DNA from 3 places in the Paraburkholderia sp. RL17-383-BIF-A genome. Region 2 is predicted to be linked to each of the others. Evidence: predicted binding sites of a transcription regulator. Region 2 holds the regulator's gene; each other region holds the start of a gene.
What was found. The regulator LexA, encoded in region 2, represses DNA repair genes until DNA is damaged. The targets are predictions, from matches to a motif close to ACTGTATNNNNATACAGT.

Region 1 (3,276 bases), on a different contig from region 2:
CGCTCGCCGCCCACGAGTTCGCCGCGCGTGCCGAGCACCTGGTAGAACACGCTGTCCACATTGTCGGTGCGCAAAAAATCGCGAGTGGAATCGGGCAGCGACAACTCGGCCACGCCGTTGACCGGATGGATCTGGCGGGCGAGCACGTAAGCGTCGGTTTCGAGCGCGCGGTCGAACGGGCCGTTCGCGATCGACTTGGCGACCAGATACGTGACGGCGAGGCTCATTGGCCACAGCAGCAGAAGCGGCGCCAGCATCCAGTCGAGAATCTCGCCGAACAGCGAGCGCGGGCGTGCTTCGGCGGCAGCTTCGGTTTCGTCGGGCGGGGCGAACGGGTTGGCGTAGCGCTCGTCGCGCGCCTCGTCGAGGTCCGCCGCGTGCGCCGTAGCGCGGTCTGCGCGTGCGGACATGGGCGTCCTCTATTTGTAGTGGTGGCTCGCCGGCATCGGGCCGGACGGCGGCGAGGCGGGCGGTTCAGGCTCGGCGGGCGGGGGCGTGCTCATGGCGTTGGTGCTCGCGTTAGCCGGCGCAGCCGCTTTCTCGAGGCAGTAGCCCAGCCCGCGTACGGTGATGATACGCACGCCGCTCGGCTCGATTTTCTTGCGCAGGCGGTGTACGTAGACCTCGATGGCGTTGTTGCTGACTTCCTCGCCCCATTCGCACAGGTGATCGACGAGTTGTTCCTTCGAGACCAGCCGGCCGATCCGTTGCAGCAGCACTTCGAGCAAGCCCAGCTCGCGCGCGGACAGGTCGATCACCTGCTCGTTGATGTAGGCGATCCGGCCGACCTGATCGAACGACAGCGATCCGTGCCGCACGACCGTCGGGCCGCCGCCCGCGCCACGCCGCGTCAAGGCGCGCACGCGTGCCTCGAGTTCGTTCAGCGCGAAGGGCTTGGCCATGTAGTCGTCGGCGCCGAGGTCGAGACCCTTGACGCGTTCGTCGACGCTGTCCGCGGCGGTCAGAATCAGCACCGGCATATTGGAGTTACGCGCGCGCAGGCGGCGCAACACCTCCAGCCCGGACATGCGCGGCAGGCCCAGATCGAGGATCAGCAGGTCGAAAGTTTGCATGGACAGCGCGGTGTCGGCCTCAACGCCGGTCTTCACGTGGTCGACGGCATAGGCCGATTGGCGGAGTGATCGAACCAGACCGTCCGCGAGTATGCTGTCGTCTTCGGCAATCAGAATTCGCATGGTGCGCCAGCCTGGCCTTGCCGGCACCGCGGGATGTCCCCCGGCGCACAGCGGTCTCCGAAAATTATTGTGGGTAGTGGGGTGGCGCGACGGTAAAAATGCGTGTTCGCATGAGAATCGCGCTTGCCAAAACTACTGTTTTTTTATACAGTATCTGAGTTTCGTGTGCTGTCCTTCAAAAGTGACCTGCACATCTGCCTCAGACGCCGTTCATCATAGCAAAGGACGATTCATGGAAGAAAGCAAGAAAGGCTCGGCTGGACTGACTGCTGAAAAGAGCAAGGCACTCGCTGCCGCACTCGCGCAGATCGAAAAGCAGTTCGGCAAAGGGTCGGTCATGCGGCTCGGCGCAGGTGAGGTAGTCGAAGACATCCAGGTGGTTTCAACCGGATCGCTCGGCCTCGACATCGCGTTGGGCGTCGGCGGTTTGCCGCGTGGCCGTGTGGTCGAAATTTATGGCCCGGAATCGTCCGGTAAAACCACGCTGACGCTGCAAGTCATTGCCGAAATGCAGAAGATCGGCGGCACGGCGGCGTTTATCGACGCGGAACACGCGCTGGACATCCAGTACGCGGGCAAGCTCGGCGTGAACGTGAACGACCTGCTGGTGTCGCAGCCGGACACGGGTGAACAGGCGCTCGAAATTGCGGACGCACTGGTGCGTTCGGGCTCGATCGACATGATCGTGATCGACTCGGTCGCGGCACTCGTGCCGAAGGCTGAAATCGAAGGTGAAATGGGCGACTCGCTGCCGGGTCTGCAAGCGCGTCTCATGTCGCAGGCGCTGCGCAAGCTCACCGGCACGATCAAGCGCACGAACTGCCTCGTCATCTTCATCAACCAGATCCGCATGAAGATCGGCGTGATGTTCGGCAATCCGGAAACCACCACGGGCGGTAACGCGCTGAAGTTCTACGCGTCGGTGCGTCTGGACATTCGCCGTATCGGTTCGATCAAGAAGAACGACGAAGTGATCGGCAACGAAACGCGCGTGAAGGTTGTCAAGAACAAGGTGTCGCCACCGTTCAGGGAAGCAATTTTCGACATTCTGTACGGCGAAGGCATCTCGCGTCAGGGCGAAATCATCGACCTGGGCGTGCAGGCCAAGATCGTCGACAAGGCCGGCGCGTGGTACAGCTACAGCGGCGAACGTATTGGTCAGGGCAAGGACAACGCGCGTGAATTCCTGCGCGAAAATCCGGATATCGCTCGCGAGATCGAAAACCGTATCCGTGAGTCGCTGGGCGTGAATGCCATGGCTGAAGCGGTGACCGGCGCAGGCGCAGAAGTCGCAGACGAAGAAGAGTAACCATCACGTGATACGCAAGGGCCGGCCGTTGTCCGATACCGGACGCCACGCGGACGGCCCGCGTGATGAAGACAACGAGTCGTTCGATCCATTCGAATCGTTCGACGCACACGATCGCGCTGCGGGCCGTAGCCCACAGCGCGCTCAGTTTGAATCCTCCCCGTCATCCGGCTCGGATCCCTCCGAGACCACCTACACCCGCTCGCGTCGCGTTCCAGGTGAGGCGAAACCCGGGCAAGACGAAGCCAAAAAATCCCAACGTCCGGCACGGTCGCTGAAAGGGCGCGCGCTCGGCTATTTGTCCCGCCGCGAATACAGTCGCACCGAACTCGCGCGCAAGCTGAAGCCGTTCGTCGAGGAAACTGATTCGCTCGAAACCTTGCTCGATTCGCTCGAAGCCGAAAACTGGCTGTCCGATTCGCGCTTCGCGGAAAGCTTGATCCATCGCCGCTCGTCGCGGCTGGGTGCGAGCCGTATCGTCGGCGAACTGAAGCAGCATGCGGTCGACCAGACCCTCGTCGAAGAGGCGAGTGCGCAATTGCGCGAAACCGAACTCGCGCGTGCCCAGGCCGTCTGGCGCAAGAAATTCGGCCGGCTTCCCGAAACGCCCGCCGAGCGGGCCAAGCAGGCCCGCTTTCTGGCTTCGCGCGGATTTTCGGGTGCAACCATCGGCAAAATCCTCAAGGGGATTGACGAGGAGTAGGCCGGCGACTAAACCGCATCGGTCTGTGTCCCGCGTCTAAGCCCGTTGGGACGGTGTCTTCCGCGCTC
Region 2 (3,276 bases):
GTTTGCGTGTCGCGCGCATCGGCGGCGCGTTTGAGATTGTTCAGCGCGAGATACGGTGATGCGTACGTAAACCCAAGCGCTGCGATCACCACAATCACGATCAGCGTGACGATCAGCGGCCGGGTGGCGCCGCCTTTAATGCGTTTCGGAACTGCCATCGAATGGGACTCTCCATCAGGTGTGATCTAACTTGGACCGCGGCCACACGAAAACGATCCCATGCGATGCGATATCGCCGCCCGCCATACCTTCCATCAAGACTCGAATACCGCCCCGTGGACGTTTGCCTCGTCGGCAATGCAGCGGTCGATCATGCGGCACACAGCGTCCACCGTGCCGACCATGATGAGGCGCGACGGGCCGTGATAGACCCGCACTGGTGCGCGACGGGCCGGTTCGGCCGTATTCAGACCCGAGTTCAGAGACACGCGGGCAAACGCCGGCAACGACGATGGCAGGCTCGACACGCTGTCTGGCGCATCGAACAGCGACGGCGTGCTGGCCGTGGACGCCTCGATCAATGAGCAGGGCACCAGCTTGCGAAGATGGCGCAGACGACCGAACTGGCGAAAAGGCAGCAGGCGGGCAAGACGTTCCATGAGACTCTCCAGACGATGCAGCGTTAATGCAGCGTTAATGCGGCGTTGGCGCGGCTTTCTACTCTGTCGAACGGGCAAGAAGGGGCTTGGATCGAAGTGCTGGGAAACAAGCCGCCTGGAACCTGACCGTTCAGAACTCGCCGGGGCGAATCAGCCCCACGGCGATACCTTCCAGCGCGAATTCCGCACTGCCGGTTTCAACGAAGATGTTTTCGTAATCGGGGTTCTCGGCGATCAACTCGAGCCCGTTCGGCCGGCGCTTCAGGCGCTTGACCGTGACGTCGTCGCCAAGCCGGGCAATGATGATCTGGCCGTCTTTGGCTTCCGTTCTCTTTTGCACCGCGAGCAGGTCGCCGTCGAAAATGCCCGCGTCGCGCATGGACAACCCGCGTACCTTCAGCAGGTAATCGGGCTTGCTCGAAAACAGCGCCGGGTCGCAAGCGTAGTGCTGCGAGATATGTTCCTGCGCGAGGATCGGGCTACCCGCGGCCACCCGCCCGATCAGCGGTAGCGACAGTTGCATGATGCTGGCGTGCGGCAACGTGAACTGGTGCGGCGAATCTTCCGGGCCGGCCAGCAGGCGGATGCCGCGCGACGCGCCGGCCGCGAGTTCGATCACGCCCTTGCGGGCGAGCGCCCGCAGATGTTCTTCTGCCGAGTTGGCCGAGCTGAAGCCCAGTTCGGCGGCGATCTCCGCGCGGGTGGGCGGAAAGCCGGTGCGTTCGATAGCCCTGCGGATCAGATCGAAAACCTGCTGCTGTCGTGCGGTGAGTTTGGTCATGGCGCCACTGTATGTATGAACAGGTGACTGTATTTTTATACAGTATTCCGCGCAATTCAAGCTTTACTTTAAGTTCGTGCCGAGGGGTGGCGTTGCAGCGTCGTCAAACGACGCTCCAACACCCGTTTTCGTGCCGCAACGCCTTATCCAGCTGTCATTACCACTTTTGCGTATTAAAGAATGAAGAAACATTATTTTTAATGATGAAAGCCCTTCGATAGACTGGCCTCCAGTTGGCGTTCATGTGCACGTGACCGCGACGCAAAAAGACACCACACGCTGTTTCAGCGCACAACGCGGAGAAAGTTGACATGAATCACCAAGGTACGGGGCTGGCAGGCAAAACGAAGAAACTCATCGCGGCGCTCGCATTGGGCGCGGCGAGCGCGCTCGGCGTGATGGCGCAGGCGCACGCTGCCGACACGACACTGCTGAACGTGTCCTACGACCCGACGCGCGAGCTGTATCAGGACGTCAACCAGGCGTTCGGCAAGGAATGGAAGGCGAAGACCGGCGAGACGATCACCTTCAAGCAGTCGCACGGCGGCTCCGGCGCGCAGGCGCGTTCGGTGCTCGACGGTCTGCAGGCCGACGTCGTGACGCTCGCGCTCGCTTACGACATCGACGCGCTGGCCAACAAGGGCTTGCTGGACAAGGGCTGGCAGAAGCGCTTGCCGGACAACGCGTCGCCGTACACGTCGACGATCGTGTTTCTGGTGCGCAAGGGCAACCCGAAGCACATCAAGGATTGGGACGACCTGATCAAGCCGGGTGTTTCGATCGTCACGCCGAATCCGAAGACCTCGGGCGGGGCGCGCTGGAACTACCTCGCGGCATGGGCATACGCCGAGCATCAGCCGGGCGGCAACGATCAGAAGGCCAGGGAATTCGTCGGCAAGCTCTACAAGAACGCCGGCGTGCTCGATTCGGGCGCGCGCGGCGCGACCACCAGCTTCGTGCAACGCGGTATCGGCGACGTGCTGATCGCATGGGAAAACGAAGCCTTCCTGTCGTTGAAGGAGTTCGGACCGGAGAAGTTCGAGATCGTGGTGCCGTCGGTCAGCATTCTGGCCGAGCCGCCGGTTGCGGTGGTGGACAAGGTGGTGGACAAGCACGGCACGCGCAAGCTCGCCGAAGCGTATCTGAACTTCCTGTATAGCGAGCAAGGCCAGGAAATCGCAGCGAAGAACTTCTACCGTCCGCGATCGAACAAAGTGCCGGCCGAGCTGACCGCCAAGTTTCCGAAGCTGAAGCTGTACACGGTCGACGATTCGTTCGGCGGCTGGACCAACGCGCAGAAGACGCACTTTGCCGACGGCGGTGTATTCGATTCGATCTATCAACCGCAGTAACGATCGAGCCGTTGCCTTCACCGGCATAGGCAGCAAAGCGATGCGGCAACGCGTCACTCCGGAGCGCGCCCCAAGGGGCGCGCTTTTGGCCAGCCAGGGCCCGGCGGCCGGAAACACGAGCATCAACCTGAACGAGTAACGAGCATGACGACGTTGACCTTCCGAAAACCGAGCGCCTTGCCCGGTTTTGGCCTGACACTCGGCATCACGGTGGCTTATCTGAGCCTCGTGGTGCTGATTCCGCTTGCGGCGACCTTTTTGAAGACCGCGACGCTCGACTGGAGCCAGTTCGTGCGCGCGGTGAGTTCGCCGCGCGTGCTCGCGTCGTATCGCCTGACGTTCTTCTCCGCGCTCGGCGGCGCGCTGATCAACGCGGTGTTCGGCTTTCTGGTGGCGTGGGTGCTGGTGCGCTACACGTTTCCGTTCAAGCGCATCGTCGACGCCGTGGTCGATCTGCCGTTCGCGCTGCCCACTTCGGTGGCCGGCATTTCGCTTGCGGCCGTGTATGCGGGCAACGGCTGGATCGGACAGTTCCTCGAACCGC
Region 3 (3,276 bases), on a different contig from region 2:
TAACGCCGGACAGGTCGCCCGCGTCACAACAACTTTAGAGAGGATTAGTCATGACCCAAATTCGAACGCTTCTGATCAATACCGCCCTGACCGCCGCCGTGACCGCGTTCGCGGCCACCGCAGCCGTTGCGCAGACTGCGCAACCGGCCGAGGGTGTCAACGGCCAGCCGCAAGTCCAGATGCAAGGCGCCGGCGTTGCGCCCGCTGCGCCCGCCGCGCAGGGCGTGCAGCCGGTCACACCGCCCCCGGCACGCCTGACGGCGTCGGGTTCGACCGACCCGCTGGTGCAGAAGCGCGATGCCAATGCGAAGGCCAACGCTGAATATCGCGCGTCGAAAAAGGCATCCAAGGCCGAGCTGAAGGACCAGCAGAAGGCCGCCAAGGCGCAGTACAAGGAAGAGGTGCGCGGCGCCAAGATCAACCAGAAGGCGGATAAACAGGCCGCCAACAATGAAATGAAGATGGACATGCAGGGCCAGGCGGGCGTTCAGGCGGACGGCGCCGACGTCAAGCACTAAGACCGAGGCTGAGCGTCAAGGCGGTGGCGGGGCGGCATAGGTTGCCAGCGCCGCCGGCTTGACCGATCGCGTTTGAAGGATCGCAAGGTCCAGGCATCTCGTTTCACGGAGGTATCGCATGAATATCACTCTGTCCATGAAGTCCAGAATTTCGGCCGCGTTGATCGCGGGTTGCCTGTCGTCGGTTGCCTTCGCGCAGGCAAGCGATCCGGCTGCGGCGCCGGTTACCCATGCCGACAAGAAGGCGGCCAAGGAGCAGTCGAAGGCGGATAAGAAAGCGTCCGTCGCGCAAGCCAAGGCGGACAAGAAGAAAACCGACGCTCAGGCCGACGCCGATAAGGCCAAGGCCGACGCCAATGTGAAGGACGCGAAGACGCAGTAGCCCGGCTTGATAGCTGGCCTCGCGACGACGTGTGAACGTCTCCGCGTTGCGCTTTCAAAGAAATGGCCCGTGCGCTTCCACGCCACGGGCCATTTTTTCATGCGCGCAATTGTCATGCGGCGGGATGCCGGCCGCCCGGGGCGCGGTCGAAAAAAGGGTCGCTTGTCGACGAGGGTTGTATGGATATACAGTATGCGTCGCCGTACTGAATCCACCTAACGTCCAAACCGATCGTGCTCTCCGTCGCCGAATCCCCGTCGTTCGATACCGCCGCCTGGCTGGCAAAGCTCAACGACGCGCAGCGCGAAGCCGTCGAGTACGGCGCCGACACGCCTACCGCGCCGCCCGGCGCATTGCTGGTGATCGCGGGCGCCGGCTCCGGCAAGACCAACACTCTCGCTCACCGGGTCGCCAATCTGGTGGTGAACGGCGCCGATCCGCGCCGCATCCTGCTGCTAACGTTTTCGCGTCGCGCTGCGCTCGAAATGACCCGGCGCGTCACGCGCATCGCCGGCGCGGCGCTCGGCACGCGAGCCGCGCTCGCGCAAGGGCTGACATGGTCGGGCACGTTCCATAGCGTGGGCGCGCGGCTGTTGCGCGAGTACGCGGACCTGATCGGCCTCGCGCCGGCCTTTACGATCAACGACCGCGAAGATTCCGCCGACCTGATGAATCTGGTGCGCCACGAGCTCGGTTTGTCGGCGAAAGAGCGGCGTTTCCCGGCCAAGGGCACGTGCTTTGCCATCTACTCGCGCGTTGTGAACACCGGCGCGTCGCTCGGCCAGGTGCTCGACAGTGCGTTCCCCTGGTGCCGTGAATGGGAAGCCGATTTGCGCAGGCTGTTCGCGGCTTATGTCGAGGCCAAACAGAAGCAGAGCGTGCTCGACTACGACGACCTGCTGCTTTACTGGTCGCACATGGCGGCCGAGCCGGTCATCGCCGCCGACCTGTCGGCGCGCTTCGATCACGTGCTGGTGGACGAATATCAGGACACCAACCGTCTGCAGGCGTCCATCCTGCTCGCATTGAAGCCGGACGGCCGCGGCCTGACCGTGGTCGGCGACGACGCCCAGTCCATCTATTCGTTTCGCGGCGCGACCGTGCGCAACATTCTCGATTTCCCCGCGCATTTCGACCCGCCGGCCAAACAGGTCACGCTGGAGCGCAATTACCGGTCGACCGCGCCGATTCTGGCGGCGTCGAACGCGGTGATCGAACTGGCCAGCGAGCGCTACACGAAGAATCTCTGGACCGACAAGGCGTCGGCGCAGCGCCCGCGCCTCGTGAGCGTCGCCGACGAGGCCGATCAGGCGCGCTACATCGTCGAACAGGTGCTCGAGGCGCGCGAGCAAGGCATGAAGCTCAAATCACAGGCGGTGCTGTTTCGCGCCGCGCATCACAGCGCCGCGCTGGAGATCGAACTGACCCGGCGCAACATCCCATTCGTGAAATTCGGCGGCTTGAAGTTTCTCGATTCGGTGCACGTGAAAGACGTGCTCGCCGTGCTGCGCTGGGCGGAAAATCCGCGCGACCGCGTCGCCGGCTTTCGCGTCGTGCAGCTGCTGCCGGGCGTTGGGCCGGCCACGGCTGCGAAGGTGCTCGACGAGATCGTCGCGCGCGCGGGCAGCGGCAATCCCGCCGACACCGCCGGTGGCGCATTGGCGGCCTTCGCCGCGCCGGCTCGCGCGCAGGAAGACTGGCATCCGTTCGTCAAGCTGATGTCGAGCGTGTACGGCCGCCAGACGCCGTGGCCCGCCGAGTTCGAGATGGTGCGCCGGTGGTACGAGCCGCATCTCGAGCGCAACCACGAGGACGCCGCGATCCGTCATGCGGACGTGTTGCAGATGGAGAGCATCGCGGGCACGTATGCGTCGCGTGAACGCTTTCTGACCGAACTGACGCTCGATCCGCCCGACGCCACCAGCGACGAATCCGGCGTGCCGTTGCTCGACGAAGACTACCTGATCCTCTCCACGATTCATTCCGCGAAGGGGCAGGAGTGGCGCAACGTGTTCGTGCTGAACGGTGTGGACGGCTGCATTCCGTCCGACCTCGGCACCGGCAGCGAAGAGGAAATCGACGAGGAGCGCCGCCTGCTTTACGTGGCGATGACGCGCGCGAAAGAGGATCTGCATATCGTCGTGCCGCAGCGCTTTTACGTGCACAACCAGACGCATATGGGTGATCGTCACGTGTGGGCGTCGCGTACGCGCTTCATTCCCGCGCATCTCATGCCGCTGTTCGACGCCTATGCGTGGCCGCGGGTGCCGGTTCCGAGCGCGCCCACGGCGGCCGGGCTGGCCGCCGCCGCGCAGGCGAAGATCGAGATCGCGGCGAAACTCAGGAAGATGTGGGATTGAGAGTGCGGTGGGTGCC

Region 1: the regulator LexA is predicted to act here: its motif matches at 1,331-1,348, upstream of recA (recombinase RecA).
Region 3: the regulator LexA is predicted to act here: its motif matches at 1,075-1,092, upstream of P0D71_RS34375 (ATP-dependent helicase).

What each region holds. Positions count from the first base shown of each region.
Region 1 is NZ_JARESR010000006.1:58,438-61,713, forward strand. Features, by position in the region: gene P0D71_RS09155 (sensor histidine kinase) at 1-410, opposite strand, end outside; gene P0D71_RS09160 (response regulator) at 420-1,196, opposite strand; gene recA (recombinase RecA) at 1,429-2,505, shown strand; gene recX (recombination regulator RecX) at 2,513-3,208, shown strand.
Region 2 is NZ_JARESR010000005.1:63,571-66,846, reverse strand. Features, by position in the region: gene P0D71_RS07670 (DUF2939 domain-containing protein) at 1-158, opposite strand, end outside; gene P0D71_RS07665 (hypothetical protein) at 255-599, opposite strand; gene lexA (transcriptional repressor LexA) at 730-1,380, opposite strand; gene P0D71_RS07655 (sulfate ABC transporter substrate-binding protein) at 1,692-2,732, shown strand; gene cysT (sulfate ABC transporter permease subunit CysT) at 2,877-3,276, shown strand, end outside.
Region 3 is NZ_JARESR010000053.1:2,250-5,525, forward strand. Features, by position in the region: gene P0D71_RS34365 (hypothetical protein) at 51-518, shown strand; gene P0D71_RS34370 (hypothetical protein) at 637-900, shown strand; gene P0D71_RS34375 (ATP-dependent helicase) at 1,134-3,260, shown strand.